DNA from 3 places in the Mesorhizobium sp. B283B1A genome. Region 3 is predicted to be linked to each of the others. Evidence: predicted binding sites of a transcription regulator. Region 3 holds the regulator's gene; each other region holds the start of a gene.
The links. The regulator LexA, encoded in region 3, represses DNA repair genes until DNA is damaged. The targets are predictions, from matches to a motif close to TGTTCNNNNTGTGTTCNG.
Positions count from the first base shown of each region.

Region 1: the regulator LexA is predicted to act here: its motif matches at 2,609-2,626, upstream of LB577_RS09300 (DNA recombination protein RmuC).
Region 2: the regulator LexA is predicted to act here: its motif matches at 3,145-3,162, upstream of LB577_RS00310 (ATP-dependent helicase).

Region 1 covers NZ_JAIUIQ010000008.1:168,569-175,334, reverse strand. Annotated here, with positions in the region: gene LB577_RS09310 (cation diffusion facilitator family transporter) at 1-813, shown strand, start outside; gene LB577_RS09305 (GFA family protein) at 878-1,282, shown strand; gene LB577_RS09300 (DNA recombination protein RmuC) at 1,305-2,576, opposite strand; gene def (peptide deformylase) at 2,680-3,210, shown strand; gene fmt (methionyl-tRNA formyltransferase) at 3,214-4,167, shown strand; gene LB577_RS09285 (GNAT family N-acetyltransferase) at 4,164-4,670, shown strand; gene truA (tRNA pseudouridine(38-40) synthase TruA) at 4,694-5,443, shown strand; gene LB577_RS09275 (transporter) at 5,431-6,063, opposite strand; gene dapE (succinyl-diaminopimelate desuccinylase) at 6,069-6,766, opposite strand, start outside.
Region 2 covers NZ_JAIUIQ010000001.1:53,018-59,783, forward strand. Annotated here, with positions in the region: gene LB577_RS00290 (Zn-dependent hydrolase) at 1-951, shown strand, start outside; gene LB577_RS00295 (M20 aminoacylase family protein) at 944-2,104, shown strand; gene LB577_RS00300 (hypothetical protein) at 2,391-2,591, shown strand; gene LB577_RS00305 (hypothetical protein) at 2,902-3,075, shown strand; gene LB577_RS00310 (ATP-dependent helicase) at 3,177-5,270, shown strand; gene dapB (4-hydroxy-tetrahydrodipicolinate reductase) at 5,279-6,055, shown strand; gene LB577_RS00320 (ABC transporter substrate-binding protein) at 6,301-6,766, shown strand, end outside.
Region 3 covers NZ_JAIUIQ010000018.1:72,337-79,102, reverse strand. Annotated here, with positions in the region: gene gltA (citrate synthase) at 1-560, opposite strand, end outside; gene gltX (glutamate--tRNA ligase) at 745-2,169, opposite strand; gene LB577_RS17260 (ComEC/Rec2 family competence protein) at 2,271-4,724, shown strand; gene lexA (transcriptional repressor LexA) at 4,718-5,470, opposite strand; gene LB577_RS17250 (GntR family transcriptional regulator) at 5,900-6,697, opposite strand.

The sequences.
Region 1 (6,766 bases), on a different contig from region 3:
CTGCTGCTCTATGGCATGTATCGTGCCGCGCGTCCGGCCGACCGCACGCATCCGCTGGGCCACGGCCGCGAACTCTATTTCTGGAGCTTCATCGTCGCCCTCCTGGTCTTCGCGCTGGGTGCCGGCGTGTCGTTCTACGAGGGCATCATCCACATCATGGCGCCGGAACCGGTTGCCAACGTCAAGGTGAACTACATCGTCCTTGGCCTGTCCTTCCTGTTCGAAGGCAGCTCCTGGCTGGTGGCGCTGAAGGAATTTCGCCGGCAGAAGAGCAAGGGGGAAGGCTGGCTGCAAGCGGTGCAATCGAGCAAGGATCCGAGCGTCTACACCGTGCTGTTCGAGGACAGCGCCGCCCTGCTCGGCCTGATCGTCGCCTTTGCCGGCATCCTGGCGGCGGAACTGCTCGATATGCCGGAACTCGACGGTGCCGCTTCCATCGGCATCGCCGTCATCCTCGGCGCGACGGCGGTCTTCCTGGCTCGCGAAAGCAAGGGCCTGCTCATCGGCGAGCCGGCTTCACCCGAGGTGCAGAAAAGGGTGCTGGCGATCGTCCAGCAGGATCCGGCGGTACAGCGGGCGAACGGCGTTCTGACCGTCCATATGGGACCGGCAGAGATCGTCGCCGCCCTGAGCATCGAGTTCGAGGATCATCTGGCGGCGCCGGAGGTCGAGGCCTGTGTCGAGCGCATCGAGGCGCGCCTGAAGGCAGAAATGCCGGAGATCACGCGGCTGTTCGTCAAGCCGCAGACCACTGGGACCTGGGAGCAGCGGCGCAAGCTGATCGGTGCCATGTCCGACCCGGCCCTGGACTAGCAAAGCGAAGTTGCCTCGCGGGCTTGCCCCGCTAAGATTGGTCCGAATTGCAGGAGGAGCGACGATGAAGATAGACGGCGGATGCCACTGTGGCGCCATCACCTATGAAGCGGAGGTCGACCCGGAAAAGACGTCGATCTGCCATTGCACGGATTGCCAGCAGCTGACCGGCACCGCCTTTCGCGTGACGGTTCCGGCGCCGGAAAACAACTACCGGATCACGCAGGGCACCCCGAAAATCTACATCAAGACCGTGGCGAGCGGCGCCAAGCGTGTCCAGGCCTTTTGCCCAGACTGCGGCTCGCACCTTTACGCCACGTCGGTCGGCGATGGTCCGAAGGTCTATGGAATTCGGGTGGGGACCGCGCGGCAACGTCAGGATCTGGTTCCGACACTGCAGAAATGGCACCGCTCGGCGCTGCACTGGCTGCCTGAATTTCAGGGCATGACCACGGTGGAGGAGCAGTAGCGCCGGGTTCAGGTGCCGCGCCTCAATCGTCGCCTTCGACGACCCTCAGCCTGAGCTGCCCGGTCTTCGAATCTGCGACGCGGGGGCCGGCGTCGGCCTTCGCGGCAGGTGCACGTGAGGCGCCGTCCGGGCCGGCATCGCCGTCCGGCTGCGCGCCGAATTCCAGCGCCTCGATCTTCTGGCCGCGCTTGGTGACCTTCGATGTCGAGACCAGGATATCGTCGATGTCCTTGGCCGACTGGCCGAAATGGACCTGCAATTTGCGCACCCGCTCGTCGACCCGCGCGACATCCTCCATCAGCCGGATCACCTCGCCCTGGATCAGATGCGCCTGTTCGCGCATGCGGGCGTCCTTGAGGATGGCCTGGATGACCTGGATCGACAGCATCAGCAGCGACGGCGAAACGATGACGACGCGCGCCCGATGCGCCTTGTGGACGATCGCCTCGAAATTCTCGTGGATTTCGGCGAACACCGATTCCGACGGCACGAACATGAAGGCGGTGTCCTGCGTCTCGCCCTGGATCAAGTATTTTTCCGAGATGTCGCGGACATGGATCTCGATGTCGCGGCGGAAGGCCTGGGCCGCGACCTTCTGCAGGTCGGCGCCATCGGCGGCACGGATGGCGTTCCATGCCTCCAGCGGAAACTTGGCATCGATGGCCAGCGACGGCGCGCCATTCGGCATTTTCACCAGGCAATCGGGCCGGCTGCCGTTCGACAGCGTCGCCTGGAACTCGTAAGCGCCATGCGGCAGACCGTCGGCGACGATCGCCTCCATGCGCGACTGGCCGAAGGCGCCGCGCGTCTGCTTGTTGGAAAGGATCGCCTGCAACTGCACGACCTGGCCGGCGAGCGACTGGATGTTGCCTTGCGCGACATCGATGATCGCCAGCCGCTCCTGCAGCTTGGCCAGGCTTTCATGGGTGGATTTGGTCTGTTCGGTCATGGTCTGGCCGATGCGGCCGGTCATGGCGTCGAGACGCTGGCCGATCGATTGCGTGAGCTCCGCCTGGCGCGCGCCGAACACTTCGGCGATAGCGCCCATGCGGCCCTGCATCTCAGCCTGGGATTGCAGAATGCCGGCCATCCGCGCCTCGGCATCGCGGGCGTGGTCGGCGGCTTCGGCAGCCGCCACGGCGCGCGCGTTGGCCGACCGCCACAGCGCGACGACAAGCGCCACGAACAGGCCAAGAAACAGCAATGCGCCGAAAGCCAGCGCGTGGCCAAGCGTGATCGTAGAGGCGCCAAGCCGTGCGACGGGCTCCGAAAGGATGGTGCTCAGGTCATTCATGTGGACAGCATAGCCGATTCGGCCCGACGACACAGATCAAAACGTGAACGAGGCTCAGACGCCCCGGTTGACGCTTTTCGCTGGACGTCTTAGGTGGAACGCCATGCCGATCAAGCCGCTCATCATCCTTCCCGACCCCATCCTGCGCCAGGTTTCCAAGCCGGTGGAACGCGTCGACGCGCCGTTGCGCGGATTAGCCGACGACATGCTTGCGACCATGTATGACGCGCCAGGCATCGGGCTGGCCGCGATCCAGATCGGCGAACCCCTGCGCATGCTGGTGATCGATCTCGCCAAGGAAGACGAGACGCCGGCGCCGCATGTCTTCATCAATCCGGAAATCCTGGAAAGCGCCGACCAGCGCTCCGTCTACGAAGAAGGCTGCCTGTCCATTCCGGACTATTACGCCGAGGTCGAACGCCCTGCCTCTGTGCGCGTAAAATACCTCGATCGCGACGGCAAGCTGCAGGAGATGGAGGCCGAGGGGCTGATGGCGACCTGCCTGCAGCACGAGATCGACCATCTCAACGGCGTGCTGTTCATCGACCACATCTCAAAGCTGAAGCGCGACATGGTGGTGAAGAAGTTCAAGAAGCTCGCCAAGGACAAGGCGCCGGGCAAACTGGTGGGATAGGGAATGCCCCTTCGCGTCATCTTCATGGGCACGCCTGAGTTTTCGGTGCCGACGTTGCGAGCGATTGCCGAAGCGGGACACCAGATTGCAGCCGTCTATACCCAGCCGCCACGCGCCGCCGGACGGCGCGGGCTGGAACTGACGCCGTCGCCGGTGCAGCGCGAGGCGGAGCGGCTGGGCGTCGAGGTGCGGACGCCCGTATCGCTGAAAGGCGAAGCCGAGCAGGCCGCTTTGCTTGCCCTGGAGGCCGATATCGCCGTGGTCGTCGCCTATGGGTTGCTGCTGCCGAAGGCGGTCCTCGACGCGCCCCGGCTCGGCTGCATCAACGGCCATGCGTCACTGTTGCCGCGCTGGCGGGGCGCGGCTCCCATCCAGCGCGCCATCATGGCGGGCGACCTGGAAACCGGCATGATGGTGATGCGCATGGATGAGGGGCTGGACACCGGGCCGGTGGGACTGGTTGAAAAATGCGGCATCGAACCCGATATGACGGCCGGCGATCTGCATGATCGGTTGATGAGCGTCGGTGCTGCCCTGATGGTGGAAGCGCTGGCGCGTCTGGAAGAGAACACCCTGAGATTTGCCGCACAGGCCGTGGACGGGGTGACTTACGCCAGAAAAATCGATAAATCCGAGACGCACGTGGACTGGACGCGGCCAGCGGCCGAGGTCCACAACACCATTCGCGGCCTGTCGCCCTTTCCCGGCGCCTGGTCCGGGATTGACATTGGCGGCCGCCCGGAGCGGCTGAAACTGCTTCGCTCGAAGCTGTCCGAAGGCCTGCCGCTTTCGGATGATCTGGGCGAGTCGGGAGGCATTCTCGATGACCGGCTGACGGTGGCCTGCGGAACAGGGGCGGTCAGGCTGGTCGAAGTTCAACGCGCGGGCGGAAGGCCCGCTGCCGCGTCGGAATTCCTGCGCGGGGCCAAGATCGAAAAAGGAACGAAGTTCTCATGAGCATGATGTCGATACGCGCGGCGACGCCGCGGGATCGCGAGGCCATTCGCGACGTCGAGGAACACGCTTTCGGCCAGCAGGCGGAAGCCGGGCTGGTCGATGCGCTGGTGACCGGCGGCGATGCCGTCGTCGAACTGGTGGCGGAGGAAGATGGGCAAGTGGTCGGCCACATCCTGTTTTCCCGGCTGTTCGTCCAAAATGGCGGCAAGAGCTTCGCGGCCGTGGCGCTGGCGCCGCTGGCGGTGGAGCCCTCCTTCCATGGCAGCGGCATTGGCGGCGCGCTGATCCGCGAGGCGCATATCCGCCTCAAGGATGCCGGCGAGACGCTGGCCGTGGTGCTGGGCGATCCGGCCTATTACGGCCGTTTCGGCTACAGCCATGCGCGGGCCGAAAAGTTCGAGAGCGAATACCAAGGCGAAGCGCTGCAGGCGCTGGCCTGGGGCGACGCTCCGGAAGCCGGCAGGCTGGTCTACGCTTCCGCCTTCACCGCTCTCGCCGCCTAGGCGAAAGCGTATAGCCGCCCGGCATGCCGCGTTTTCGCCTCGACATCGAATATGACGGCAGCCTTTTCGCCGGCTGGCAGCACCAGGCCGACCAGCCTTCGGTGCAGCAGGCGATCGAAGAGGCGATCGAAAAGTTCTGCGGCGAGGCGGTGCGACTGCGCGCCGCCGGCCGCACCGATGCGGGCGTGCATGCGACCGCCCAGGTGGCGCATGTCGATCTCGCCAAGGCATGGCTTGGCGACAAGGTGCGCGATGCCGTCAACGCCCATCTGCAGGCGGCGGGCGCACGCGTTGTCATCCTCAAGGCGGACGTCGTCCCCGACGATTTCGACGCCCGCTTCTCGGCTACCGGCCGCCACTATCTCTACCGCATCCTCAACCGGCGCGCGCCCTCGGCTCTGGAAAAGGGCAAGGTCTGGTGGGTGCCGAAGCGGCTCGACGCCGACGTCATGCACGAAGCGGCGAAGATCTTGCTCGGGCGGCACGACTTCACCACCTTCCGCTCGACGCAGTGCCAGGCCAACAGCCCGGTCCGGACGCTGGAGCGGCTCGACGTGAGCAGACAGGGCGACATGATCGAGGTGCGGGCTTCAGCACGCTCCTTCCTGCACAACCAGGTGCGCTCCATGGTCGGTTCGCTCAAGCGCGTCGGCGACGGCAGCTGGAGCGCCAGCGACCTCAAAGCGGCGCTCGAAGCGCGCGACCGCGCCGCCTGCGGCCAGGTGGCGCCGCCCGACGGGCTTTTCCTCATTGGCGTCGATTATCCCGAATAGAACCCGGAAAGGCTCTGAGCCCCAACATCGTCCGGCACGGCGATGCCGAGCAGCATCTGCAGCCCGAACAGCACCAGCAGCGACGCGATGAACATGCCGACGAAGACGGCGGTGCCGACCGCCGCTCCCTTGCCGATCGTGGCGTTCGTCATGCGCCAGGTCAGCACCATCGACAGGGCAAACAACAGCAGCGATACGAGGCTCGAGACCTGGCTTGCCGACGACAGGAAGAGCCTGGTCAGCGCCGACGGCAGCATCAGCCAGGCGGTGATCGCCGAGGCCCAGTTGCTGGCAACGACATAGTGGACGAAACGGCCACCGATACCAGCGCGGGGTGCGATCAGGGCGAGCGCGACCAGCGGCAGCACCCAGGAGCCGATATCGACGGTCGCCAGCCGCAGCAGCATGCTGAAGCGACCCGCGAAGGCATCGGGATTGCCGATCTCGTTGGCGATGCCGACCCAGCCGACGATCAGCGCCGGCGCCGCAACGATGATGGCGAAGAACGAGTTCCAGAACCCGTCGGCCGACAGGTCGAGCAGGCGCAGGCCGTCGACCTTGCCGAGCATCAGCCGCCAGGCGCCGATCAGCGAAGCTTGGGTTTCGTCCGCGGAAAGCATGCCGTTCAGCCCTGCCCGAACCAGTCTTCGATGAAGCGCTGGTAGATTCGCGTCAGTGTTTCGAGATCGGCAATGGCGACGCGCTCATCGACCATGTGCATGGTCTTGCCGACCAGGCCGAACTCGACCACCGGACAATAATCCTTGATGAAGCGCGCATCCGACGTGCCGCCCGAGGTCGACAGCGTCGGCTCCTTGCCGACAGCCGACTTGATCGAGCCGGCAAGCGTTTCGACCAGGCGGTCGTCGCGGGTCAGGAAAACGTGGCTCGGTCGGTCGCGCCAGACGAGATCGTAATCGACCGGCGTCTTCTTGCCCGGCCGATATTTCTTGCGGCCGGCCGCCTGGTCGAGGCGGTTGTGGATTTCGGCCTGAAGGGTTTCGGCCGTCCAGGTGTCGTTGAAGCGGATGTTGAAGACAGCGACCGCCTTCGCCGGGATGACGTTGGTGGCCGGGTTGCCGACATCGATTGAGGTGATCTCCAGATTGGTCGGCTGGAAATCCTTGGTCCCCTTGTCGAAGACGGGATGCAGCAAGGCGTCGACCAGGCTCATCAGCCCGCGCACCGGATTGTCGGCAAGCTGCGGATAGGCGGCATGGCCCTGGCGGCCGTTGACGGTGACGGCGCCCGACATCGAGCCGCGCCGGCCGATCTTGATCATGTCGCCGAGCACATCCGGGTTGGTCGGCTCGCCGACGATCG
Region 2 (6,766 bases), on a different contig from region 3:
CTTGCCGGGCTGGAGGTGATCGAGACGTTGAAAACGTCGGGCCTTTCGCCATCGCGCCCGCTCGCCGTCGCTGCCTTCACCAACGAGGAAGGTGTGCGCTTCTCTCCCGACATGATGGGATCGCTGGTCTATGCCGGCGGCGTCGATGTCGAGGCGGCGCTCGCCGCTGTCGGGACCGATGGCGGCACGCTCGGCCAGGAACTCGCCCGCATCGGTTATGCTGGTGACCGTGAATCCGGCTTTCTCAAGCCGCACATCTATGTCGAGCTGCATATCGAACAAGGGCCGGTCCTGGAGCGCGAGGGCATTCCGATCGGTGCGGTGGAGAGCCTGCAAGGCATCTCCTGGCAGCGCATCACCATCGACGGCGTCGCCAACCACGCCGGCACCACGCCGATGTCGATGCGCAGCGACGCCGGATATGCGGCGGCGCGCGTGGTCACCTTCCTGCATGACCGGGCAGCGGCTTCCAATTCGCCAACCGTTGCCACTGTCGGCACGATGCGCTTCGAGCCGAACGCCATCAATGTCATTCCATCGCGCGCCGTTTTCACAGTAGACCTGCGCGATCCCGACGAACAGCATTTGCAGGCGGAGGAGGCGGCGCTGGCCGCCTTTCTGGAACGGCTCGCCAACGAGGGCATCACCGTGACGGTCGAGAGGCTGGCGCGCTTCGAGCCCGTCATTTTCGACGGCCGGGTCGTCGAACTGATCGAGGCCGCCGCCAGCAAGCGCGAGCTCGTCTCGAGGCGCATGACCTCGGGCGCCGGCCATGACGCGCAGATGATCGCGCGCATCGCGCCGGCGGCGATGATTTTCGTGCCGAGCGCCGGAGGCATCAGCCACAGTCCCCGCGAGCACACCGAAGATGCCGAGCTTGTCGCCGGCGCCAACATCCTGCTTGATGTGGTCGCCGACCTTGCGGGGATGGGGGAGCGCGGGAATGGCTGAACTCGATTCCGAAACGCTGCAGCTGGAAATGACCGGGTGGCGGCGTGACCTGCACGCGCATCCCGAATTCGGCTTTGAGGAGAAGCGCACCGCGGCCTTCGTCGCCGCCAAGCTGCGCGAATTCGGCTTGGACGATGTCACCGAGGGCGTCGGCGGGACTGGTGTCGTCGGCACGCTGAAGCGCGGCAGCGGCAACCGTGCCATTGCGCTAAGGGCCGACATGGACGCGCTGCGCATCGCCGAGCAGTCGACCGCCTCGTACCGGTCCGGCAATCCCGGACTCATGCATGCCTGCGGCCATGATGGCCACACGGCAATGCTGCTCGGCGCGGCAAAGCGGCTGGCTGCGGAGGGCGGTTTCGACGGCACCGTGCGCTTCATCTTCCAGCCGGCGGAGGAATGGGGCAGGGGCGCGCTGGCCATGCTCGACGATGGCCTGATGCGGCGTTTCCCCTTCGACGAGATATTTGGGCTGCACAACATGCCCGGCCTGCCCATCGGGCATTTCGAGACCCGCGCCGGCCCGATCATGTCGGCCGAAGACATCTTCGAGATCGTGCTCAAGGGGCTCGGCGGCCACGCGGCGCGGCCGCATTCGGGCAACGAAACGCTGGTCGCCGCCTGCGCGCTGGTCACCAATCTGCAGACCATCGTCTCGCGCAGGCTGAGCCCGGCCGACATATCGGTGGTTTCGGTGACCGAACTGATCACCGACGGCACCCGCAATGCGCTGCCCGGCCTGGCCCGCATCCTTGGCGACGCACGCAGCTTCCGCCCCGAGGTCAGCGCCGGGATCGAACGCCAGATGCGTATAATCGCCGAAGGCACCGCCGCCGCTTACAACGTCACCGCCGAAGTGAACTACAGCCGCGAATTCGTGCCGCTGTGCAACGATGCCGAACTGGTCGACGCGGCTTTCGCCGCCGCCAGGGACGTCTTCGAACCCGGCAACATCGCGGTGGCGGGTGAGCCGATGACAGCCTCGGAGGATTTTGCCCGCTTCCTCGACCACGTGCCGGGCTGTTTCGTCTTCCTCGGCAATGGCGAGGCCTCGGCGCCACTTCATAATTCCAGCTATGACTTCAATGATGAGGGGTTGCTATTCGGTGCCAACTTCCATGTCGCCATCGCCAGGCGACGGCTTGGGGTTTGAAAGAAGGCGCCTCGGCGCGCTTTGTCGGGGAAAACCCCCAGAAAAGGCCAAAATCCTCGATCCTGCATGACGAAGCGGCAAGACTCAGCTAGCCTTCCCTTCGCGGCGGACCTGATATCCGCCTGGCCGGCGCTATCAGACTACCTCCCAAGCGGCGCCGGCCTTCTTCTTCGTGGCGCCGCCTTGCTAAATTAGCACTCATTAAATTTGGAATATTCGTACTTCCAGGAAGTTAGGGTCTTGCTGGCATAAGGCGGCGGGTCTTTGGGGACTTGCGGGAAGACAGATGCGCGGGCGGAACTGGATAAAGGCGTTGCGTCAGGACGAAGCGCGGCAGGTGCGTGCGCGTATCGCCGAGCTCGAACGGAACCTGACGGCGGCGTCAGCGTCCCCAAGCCGTCAGCAACGGCACGAAGCCGGGCACGAACTGCGCAATGCCAAGTTCCGCCTCGATCGGCTCGAGGAATGCATCTCGGCGATGCCTTGAACATCCGACCTATTGCAAGGAGCCCAGAACCTGTTGCACGGCCCAGGAGCATTGGATCACTTGCCGACAGTGCCCGTGTTTACGACGGGTTGCTGGCGAGGCTTTGTTCAGCGCCGGGAGCCGTCGTTGGCGGCAATTTGTTGTCGCAGGCCGAAACAGCCAATGCCACCAGGACGAGGCCCAATCTTAGCTTTTTCATCGCTATCGCCTCCTGTCTCAAAACGAGGTGATGTCGGTTTGGTTGCGAATTTCGCGTGAGGGAACAAAACGCCGTTCCTTTGGTTGATCCCGATCACGGGAGAACCGATCCATGGTCCGTTTGCTTCTGGCAGCCACCCTTGCCCTTCTCGCATACCGGCTCGCTCGCAAGATGATCGATGAGGTGCCCGACAATTTCGACCCGCTGTTGCTGCCGGCGCCAAGAAGCGACCGCGAGGCTCTGCGCCGTCAATCGGCGGCGATGGGTGTCGATCCCAAACGGTAGTCCCCAAGCGATAGTCCCCCAAGCGATAGTCTCCAAAGTGGTCGTCCCCTATCGCGCCGCTTCTGTGTTGCGAACAAAGCGGAAACGATGCTTGATGGGCGATGAACCTCGCCGCCCATGATTCGACCTTTGTGGAATCGACCGTCCCGCCCGCCTACCTTGCGCGGCTGAACGACGCCCAGCGCCAGGCCGTCGAGCATGGCGACGGCAAGATCGCGGGGCCTTTGCTGGTCATTGCCGGCGCCGGCTCGGGCAAGACCAACACGTTGGCGCATCGCGTCGCGCACCTGATCGTCAAGGGCGCCGACCCGCGCCGCATCCTGCTGATGACCTTTTCGCGGCGCGCCGCGTCCGAGATGGCGAGACGCGTCGAGCGCATCGCCGGCGAGGTGCTCGGCCGCGACGCGGCGGTGATCACGGATGCGTTGACTTGGGCCGGCACCTTTCATGGCATCGGCGCCCGGCTGCTGCGCGACTATGCGTTGGAGATCGGCCTCGATCCGGCCTTCACCATCCATGATCGCGAGGATTCCGCCGACCTGATGAATCTGGTTCGGCATGAACTCGGCCTCTCGAAGACGGAGGCGCGCTTTCCGACCAAGGGCACCTGCCTCGCCATCTATTCGCGCGCCGTCAACGCGCAGGCGCCGCTGGGCGAAATATTGGGTTCGGCCTTTCCGTGGTGCGCCGGCTGGGCCGAGCAGTTGAAGCAGCTGTTCGCCGGTTACGTCGAGACCAAGCAAGCGCAGAACGTGCTCGATTACGACGATCTGCTGCTCTATTGGGCGCAGATGGCGGCCGAGCCTGAAATCGCGGCCCATCTGGGCGGGCGTTTCGACCATGTGCTCGTCGATGAATACCAGGACACAAACCGGCTGCAGGCTTCGATCCTGATGGCGCTGAAGCCCGACGGTGCCGGGCTGACGGTGGTCGGCGACGATGCGCAGTCGATCTATTCGTTCCGCGCCGCCGAGGTGCGCAACATTCTCGATTTCCCCAAGCAGTTCGCGCAAGCCGCCGATGTGGTGATGCTGGAGCGCAACTACCGCTCGACCGAGACCATCCTCGCCGCCGCCAACGCGGTGATCGGCGAGGCCTCGGAACGCTTCACCAAGAACCTGTGGTCGGAGCGCAAATCCACGGGCAAGCCGAGACTGGTGAGCGTCCGCGACGAGGTCGAGCAGGCGAACTTCGTCTGCGACACCATCCTGGCCGAGCGCGAGGCCGGCACCGCGCTGAAATCCCAGGCGGTGCTGTTTCGTGCCTCGCACCACAGCGGGCCGCTCGAGATCGAGCTGACGCGGCGCAACATTCCCTTCGTAAAGTTCGGCGGTTTGAAGTTCCTCGATGCCGCCCACGTCAAGGATGTGCTGGCGGTGCTGCGCTTCGCCGAAAACCCGCGCGACCGCGTTGCCGGCTTTCGGGTGCTGCAGCTTTTGCCGGGAATTGGCCCTTCGGCCGCCGCGCAGGTCGTCGAGACGATGACATCGGCGCTGGACGAGGCGATGGGCCTGGCCGGATGGCGCCCGCCGCAGCGCGCGGCGGACGACTGGCCAAGCTTCGTCGCGCTCTATTCGGGCCTGCGGGCCGGCGCCAAATGGCCCGCCGATCTCGAACAGGTCAGGCTGTGGTACGAGCCGCATCTGGAGCGCATCCATGAGGACGCGATCACGCGCCGCGCCGACCTTTTGCAACTTGAGCAGATCGGATCGGGTTATGCCTCGCGCGAACGCTTCCTGACCGAGCTGACGCTCGACCCGCCGGACGCGACCAGTGACCAGGCGGGGCCGCCGCATCGGGACGAGGACTATCTGATCCTGTCGACCATCCACTCGGCCAAGGGCCAGGAGTGGAAAAATGTCTTTGTGCTCAACACCGTCGATGGCTGCATCCCGGCCGATCTCGGCGTCGGCACCAAGGAGGACATCGAGGAGGAGCGCCGGCTGCTCTACGTCGCGATGACACGGGCCAAGGACAACCTCAACCTGGTGATGCCGCAGCGCTTCTTCCCCCACGGCCAGGCGGCGCGCGGCGACCGCCATCTCTATGCCTCGCGCACCCGCTTCATCCCGGCCTCGATCCTCGCCGCGTTCGAGCAGGTGTCGTGGCCAAGCGCGCAGGCCACGCAGGGCAGGGCGCCCCGGCCGGACGTGCGCGTCGACATCGGCGCGCGCATGCGTGGCATGTGGAAATAGCCGAGGCCATGCCGCAGCCGCCGATCAGGATCGCCATCGCCGGCGCGCTCGGCCGCATGGGCCGCCAGATGGCTGACGCCGTGCGGGCCGATCCACGGCTGGCGCTCGCCGCTCGCTTTCATCGGCCGGGCATTGTCGGTGATGGGCTGGTTAGCCGCGAGGAGGCGCTTGCCGCGGCCGATTTGGTCATCGACTTCACCACGCCGGCGGCCTCCGCTGACCTGGCAAGGTTTTGCGCTGCTCGCGGCGGGCCAGCCCTTGTTATCGGCTCGACTGGTTTCGATGCGACTGAACTCGCCGACATCGCCGAGGCCGCAAAGACCATCGCCATCGTGCGCTCCGGCAGCTTTTCGCTGGGGCTGAACATGCTGGTCGGATTGGTCGAACGGGCGGCGACAGCGCTCGATCCCGAAGACTGGGACGCCGAGGTCTTCGAGGCGCATCACCGACACAAGATCGACGCGCCGTCGGGCACCGCCTTGATGCTTGGCCAAGCCGTGGCCGGCGGACGCAAGGTCGAACTCGACGCGGTGGCGCGGCGTGTTCGCGATGGCGTCACCGGCGCGCGGCCCGCAGGCGAGATCGGCTTCGCGGTGGTGCGTGGCGGCAGCACCGTCGGCGAGCACAGCGTCAGCTTCGGCACCGAGGGCGAAACGGTTACCCTGTCGCATGCGGCCGGCGACCGCATCATGTTCGCCCGCGGCGCCATCGCTGCCGCGCTCTGGGTGGCGGGGCGCCACCCCGGCGAATACGACATGCGCGACGTGCTGGGTCTGAACGGCTGAACACGCGGCGTGCAGCGTCGCGGCGGCCCGTCGGCCGCTACCGATCCGTAGGTTGCCCTGATTTTCGGCTTTGCCCTGAAAGCTGGATGAAAGGTTGGTGTCATAATTGTTGACAGGCGCCCCCATATTGTCGCGCAAAAAGCGATGGGAGAGAGAGGGGTGCGGGAAACGAACAAAGGGAAGAGGCCATGTCGCTCGCGCGAATTCTGCTTGATTCAGCCGCCACAACCGCACTTGTCGCCACCATGGCCTTGTCCGCGCCGTCCGCACGCGCCGACGAGAAGGTCTCCATCATGGTCGGCGGCTACGAGAAACAGATCTATCTGCCTGCCAAGCTGACCGAAGCGCTCGGCTACTTCAAGGACGAGGGCCTCGACGTCGAGTTGCTGAACGAACCGGCCGGCGTCGATGCCGAGAACGAGATGCTTGCCGGGGCCGTGCAGGGAGTCGTCGGCTTCTACGACCATTGCATCGACCTGCAAGCGAAGGGCAAGTTCGTTGAATCGATTGTCCAGTTCAGCCAAGCGCCGGGCGAAGTCGAGCTTGTTTCGACGAAACATCCGGAGATCAAATCGCCCGCCGACTTCAGGGGAAAGAGCCTGGGCGTGACCGGTCTGGGCTCATCGACGAATTTTCTTACGGAATATCTCGCCGTCAAGAACGGCTTGAAGCTCGGCGAATTTACCTCGGTTCCGGTTGGCGCCGGCACGA
Region 3 (6,766 bases):
GCCGCGATCGTCGGCATCTTGGCGATCAGCCGCATGGAGGCAACCATGCGCTGGTACGGGTCGGAGATGTCGGTGGAATCGTGATAGAAGGCCGACAGCGCGCCGACCACACCGCACATCACCGCCATCGGGTGCGCATCGCGGCGGAAGCCGGTGAAGAAGCGCGACATCTGCTCGTGCACCATGGTGTGGCGCGTTACGCGGTAATCGAAATCGTCCTTCTGCGCCTTGGTCGGCAGTTCGCCGTAGAGCAGGAGATAGCAGACTTCGAGGAAATCGCCGTGTTCGGCCAACTGGTCGATCGGATAGCCGCGGTGCAGGAGAATGCCGGCATCGCCATCGATAAAGGTGATCTCCGACTCGCAGCTCGCCGTCGAGGTGAAGCCGGGATCGTAGGTGAAGGCACCGGTGGTGCTGTAGAGCGAAGCGATGTCGATGACGTCGGGTCCGACGGAACCGCTTCGCACCTTGAACTCATGAGTCTTGCCGCCGAATTCCAGCTTTGCCGTGGCCTCTTGGGTCTTGCCGCCAAATTCCAGTTTTGTCGCAGCTTCGGTCATTGCAAACTCCTTCTCGTTTCCTCATGCCGGCAAAGGCAAATTCTGCAGAGCGACACGTCGAAATCACCGCAATGCGCGTATTCGCCACCGCATTTCAGGAGGGTGCGTGCCAGATTGGGCCAGGACCTAATGTTGCACTGCGAAACCCGCCTTTCAATGCCAATCTTCTTGGGCCAGTTTGCTCCTAATCGATTTGATCGGCTATGCGCGCCAGGCTCTCCTCGCGCCCCAGCACGGCAAGCACGTCGAACACGCCTGGCGAGGTGCTTTTGCCCGTCAGGGCGGCCCGCAGAGGCTGCGCCACGGCGCCAAGCTTGTGGCCACCGGCCAGCGCGTAGTCGCGGATCGCGGCCTCCGCGGCCGCGGCCGACCAGTCGCCCGACAGCGCGTTCAAAGCTTCGTGAGCGCCGCGCAGGATCTTGCGGGCATCGTCATTGAGCAGGAGTGCCGCCTTGTCGTCGATCGGCAGTGGCCGCGTGCCAAACAGGAAGGCGGCGCCGTCGACGAGCTCGACCAGCGTCTTGGCGCGCTCCTTCAAGCCGGGAAGCGCTGCCAGCAGTTGCGCCTTGTTGCGGTCGTCGAGGCGCGCGGCCATCGCCGGGCCGCCCTCGAGAAAGGGCAAGGTGGCGATGAAGATGTCCAAGAGTTCGGCATCGGCCATGCCGCGCATATGGGCGCCGTTGATCGCCTCCAGCTTGGCGAAATCGAAACGGGCCGCGCCCTTATTGACGTCGCCTATGTCGAACCAGGACACCATGTCCTCGATCGACATGATCTCGTCGTCGCCGTGGCTCCAGCCCAGGCGCGCCAGGTAGTTGAGCAGTGCCTCCGGCAGGTAGCCCATGGCGCGGTAGGCTTCGACGCCAAGCGCGCCGTGCCGCTTCGACAGCTTGGCACCGTCGGCGCCATGGATCAGCGGGATGTGCGACATCGACGGCACATCCCAACCCATGGCGTTGTAGATCACGGTCTGGCGGGCGGCATTGGTCAGGTGATCGTCGCCACGGATGATGTGGGTGATGCCCATGTCATGGTCGTCGACGACGACGGCATGCATGTAGGTCGGGTTGCCATCGGAGCGCAGGATGATGAAGTCGTCGAGATCCTTGTTGGGGAAGCGCACCTCGCCCTGCACGCGGTCGTGCACCACGGTCTCGCCCTCGGTCGGTGCCTTGACACGGATGGCGCCCTTGACGCCGGGCGGTGCCTCGGACGGATCACGATCGCGCCACTGGCCATTGTAGCGCGGCGGCAGGCCCTTGGCGCGCGCCGCTTCGCGCATCGCCTCGAGTTCGGCGGGGGTCTCGTAGCTGTAATAAGCCTTGCCCAGGCGCACCAGCTCCTCGGCCACTTCGCGGTGTCGCGGCGCGCGCTCGAACTGCGAAACCGCCTCGCCATCCCAGCCCAGACCGAGCCAGGTGAGGCCGTCCAGGATCGCCGCCGTCGCCGCCTCGGTCGAACGCTCCCGATCGGTGTCCTCGATGCGCAGCAGCATCGTGCCGGCGGTATGCTTTGCGTACAGCCAGTTGAACAGCGCGGTGCGCGCGCCGCCTATGTGCAGGTAGCCGGTGGGCGAGGGGGCAAAACGGGTGACGACCTTGTCGGGCATGGAACTCTCGGGAAGCGTCTGGGGCGGGTGTGGGTGCGCGGACTTTCGCGCGTCGCGCGTTCATGTAGCATAGGGCGTCAGGGGTGCAAGGGGCAGACCCAATGGCTGGACGAAGCCGGGGCTTGGATCAGGGCGAGGACGCCGTTGTCGGCGTCAGCGAGCGGTCCCTGTTTGCGATGCCGCTGCCGGCCTCGCTGCCGACGCAATCGCCTCTCGTGCCGGGTTCCGGCAACCAGCCCGCACCGGATATCCCCGCGCCAATTCCGTCGCCGGCCGGCAGGATCGTGCGTGTGCGTCGGCAACTCGGCCGGCTGTCATTGCCGCGCCTGCGCAACGGCATCACTGCGGCGGCGGAGCTGGAGCTTGACCGCGGCATTGGCTTCCTGCTTGTGCCGGTTTGCCTTGCAATCGGCGCGATCGGCTATTTTTCCCTGGCAGCCGAACCGGACTTCGCCAGGCCTGTCGCGGTGGTGGCCCTCATGGGCTTCCTGGCGATTGTCTCGCGCTCGTGGCCGAAAACCCATCTGTTCCTGACGGCGGCATTGCTGTGCGCGCTTGGCTTGCTCGCCGCCAAGGTCGAGACGTGGCGCACGGGAACCCAGATGCTGGGCTCGGAAATCTCGACGCAACTGAGCGGCCGCGTGGTCTCGATCGAAGAGATGGAGACCGGCCGCATCCGGCTTACCATCGACGTGACGTCGACCGCCCGGCCGAAACTGCGCTACGCGCCGGAAAGGGTCCGGCTTTCGACACGCAAGATACCGCCGGAAATGACCGCCGGCTCCCTTATTACCGGCTATGCCAAGCTGTTGCCGCCGACCGGTCCGGTGCGGCCGGACAGCTATGATTTCTCCTTCGACAGCTATTTCGCCGGCATCGGTGGCAGCGGGTTCTTTCTCGGCAATCCAAAAGTCGTTGCAGCCGACGACGCTGGCATGCCGCTGTCGGCCCGCCTTTCATCAGCGATAGAGAACGCCCGCGAAGCCATTGCCGACCATATCAGGGGCAGCGTCGGCGGCGCAGAAGGCGAGATCGCGGCGGCGTTGATCGTCGGCGTGCGCGCCGGCATCCCCGACGAAATCAACGAAGCGATGCGGCGCACCGGCATCTATCACATCATCTCCATTTCGGGACTGCACATGGCGCTGGTCGCCGGCACCATCATGGGACTGCTGCGCGGCGCCTTCGCGCTGTTCCCGGACTTTTCCGCGCGCCGGCCGGTGAAGAAATACGCGGCCGCGGCAGCACTTTTCTCGATCGCCGCCTATCTCGTCATCTCCGGCGTCGTCGTCGCCGCCGAGCGCAGCTTCATCATGCTGGCGGTGATGCTGATTGCCGTCCTGTTCGATCGCGCGGCGCTGACCATGCGCAATCTGGCGATCTCGGCGATCGCCGTCATCCTGGTCTCGCCGCATGAGGTGGTCGGCCCGAGCTTCCAGATGTCGTTCGCCGCGACCGCGGCCCTGGTTGGCGCCTATGCCGGCTGGGCGGATCACCGGGCGGGAAAGACCAGACCGCCGCCGCCGAAGCGCTCCTTGCCGGGTTTCCTGACGCGCAAATTCCTGCTGGCGACAGGCGGGCTGGCCATGACGTCGATCATCGCCGGCAGCGCCACGGCGCTGTTTGCCATCTGGCATTTCCAGCGGGTGTCGCCGCTCAGCCTGTTCGCCAATCTGGCCGTCATGCCGATCGTCTCACTCGTGATGTTCCTGGCCGTTGCCAGCGCGCTGCTGATGCCGTTCGGCCTGGACGCGCCATCCCTTTACCTGATGGGCAAGGGCCTGACCGCGATGATCGCCATTTCGGCGTGGATATCGGAACGCTCTCCGGTCGATGCGGTCGGGCTCATCTCACAGCAATCCGTTCTGCTGGTGGCAATTGCCCTGGTCATCGCGACGATGGCGACGACGTGGCTGCGGCTTGCAGCGCTTCCATTCGCGCTCGCCGGCTTGCTGGTGGTGTCCGACACGCGCACGCCGGATGTGCTGGTCTCGGAAGACGCGCGGCTGGTCGCGCTGCCGATCGGCGGTGGCGAACTCGCGGTCAGCCGGGCCCGGCCGAACGAATTCACCGTCGACAACTGGAAACGCGCGCTGAGATCCGAAACCATCATCCTGCCGGAGATGTTCGACAAGGCGGATGGACAATTCGATATTGCCGATGCCGTCAGCCTGCCGCCGGGAGCGCCGTTCTATTGCACCGACGGTGTCTGTCTCGCCAGGCACCCGTCCGGTGCGATCATAGCGCATGTCGAAGACCGCAAGGATACCTGGAAGGCCTGTGGCTTCGCCGACCTGATCATCGTCAATGACGCAACGGCCTACGACGCCTGCCACAATCCGCTGGTTCTCGTCGTCACCAAACGGCAGCTCGCCCGCAAGGGCAGCGCGGCCATCTTCTTCGACCGCCAATCTGCCACCGGTCCGCCGACCATCAGTTTCGCGGTGGACAGTCCGTATCGGCCCTGGCACGCGCAGCGAAAGTTTTCGCGCGAGGCGAGGGGCCTGCAGCCCTATCGCAAACCTGACAAGCCAAGTGCCGTGCCGGCTCAGTAGCGCCTGATCAGCCCAACGAGCTTGCCCTGCACTTTGACCCTGTCTGGCCCGAAGATGCGCGTCTCGTAGGCCGGATTGGCGGCTTCAAGCGCAATCGAGGCACCCTTGCGGCGGAACCGCTTCAGAGTCGCTTCCTCCTCGTCGACCAAGGCCACGACGATCTCGCCCGGGCTCGCCGTATCGGCGTTGCGGATAATGACAGTGTCGCCATCGAAGATGCCGGCCTCGATCATCGAGTCGCCCTTGACCTCCAGCGCATAGTGCTCGCCGCCCATGATCATGTCCGGCGGCACCGAGATAGTATGCGTCTGATGCTGGATGGCATCGATGGGCACACCGGCAGCGATGCGACCCATGACCGGGATGGACACCGCTGGAACCGCATCGTCGTCATTGCCGGCAGCGGCAAAGCGCGACGGTGCCGGCTTGATTTGGCGGCCGAGGCTGCCCTGACCGAGACCGCCTTGGCCGAGACTTCCCTGGATGACGCTTGGAGAGAATTTCTTCGCCGCGTTGAGGCCCGGCGCGATCGAATCGGGCAGCCGCAGCACTTCCAGCGCACGCGCCCGGTTGGGCAGCCGGCGAATGAAGCCGCGTTCCTCCAGCGCCGTGATCAAGCGATGGATCCCTGATTTGGAGGCGAGGTCGAGCGCCTCTTTCATCTCGTCGAAGGAGGGCGGAATACCGCTTTCCTTGAGCCGTTCATGAATGAACATCAAGAGTTCATGTTGCTTGCGTGTCAGCATGGCGGCCCCCAAGGCATCTGGACAAGGTTTTGATCCAGAATGGTTCTGATCCAGAATCGAAAAAACAAACCCAGAACAAACACTATCTGTTCCAGTTGTGTTCTGCAACCGTTTAAAGTTTAGTGAATTTGGTAAGAGGGCCGTAATCATTTGCAGGGCCGGACAGGCCGGAAATCGGGGATTTTCGCCCGTTGCCGCCCGTCGCCCGCATTGAAATGTCTTGGTTAATAGCCTGCGGCCAGTCTTGCGACATGGCTCGGCATCAGCGGACGGCTGACCCTGGCGAGGCCGATTTTCGCGCCTGCGATCGGCTTGCCTGCCGTGAACGAAACGAAATCAAAACGCCAACAATCGCCGGTTCGGAAGCAGCCAGCCGATCGCGGGCTTCGGCAATCTCGTCGAGCGTCGGACGATGCGGAGGCGCCGAGATCATCCGGCAACCGCTTTCAGGCTGCCGGCGCGCCCGACGTCCTTGTTCGCGTCGCCGTCCTCGGTGTGGACATAGACGTGCAGCGTATAGCCGATGTGGGCCGTCATCAGCGCTTTTGCCCGCTCGACGTCGCGATCCAGGGCGGCTTCCATGATTGCCGTGTGGTGCTCGATCGCCATCGCCTCGCGCAGCGCGTTCATAGCCTCCTCGTAGCCGTCCTTGAGGCCGGCCGCGGCCCGCAATGTCGGCGCCAGCCCAAGAAAGCGATGGTGCCGGCGCAGCTGATCCGAGATCGTCGAGCGAAACCGCAACAGCCAGCTGGACGTCGCCGCACTCAGCAACGACGCGTGAAAAGCCTCGTGGTTCTCGTCCCACTGATCGACGGCGGCATCCGAGGGGTCGTCCACCGCGGTCTTGCACCGGGCGAGCCGGTAGTGCGCGGTGACAACCGCGTCTTCCCACTCCCGGCCGCCTTTCTCCATCGATTCCTGGAAGAGCGGTATCTCGACGACCATCCTCGCGCGCGCCAGATCCTCAAGTTCGGCGCGGGACACGGGGGCGACCGCAAAGCCGCGATTGCTGATGGCGGTGACCAGGCGTTCGGCTTCGAGGCGCGACAACGCTTCGCGCAGCGGCGTCCAGCCCACTCCGTAGGTGCCGCGCAGAGCGCTGAGCTTGAGCGGGGCGCCCGGCATGAGACGGGTGGTGAGGATATCGCGCCGCAGAAGCTGGTAGGCGGCTTCTGTCTTGGTGGAGTTCTTCTGGTCCTGCATTGCGATCCATTCGTTCTCTGCCATTGGAGAAATTATATATGATGGTGGGTGATGGCAAGAATTATATATAATGTTTGACATGCGCCGAGGGAC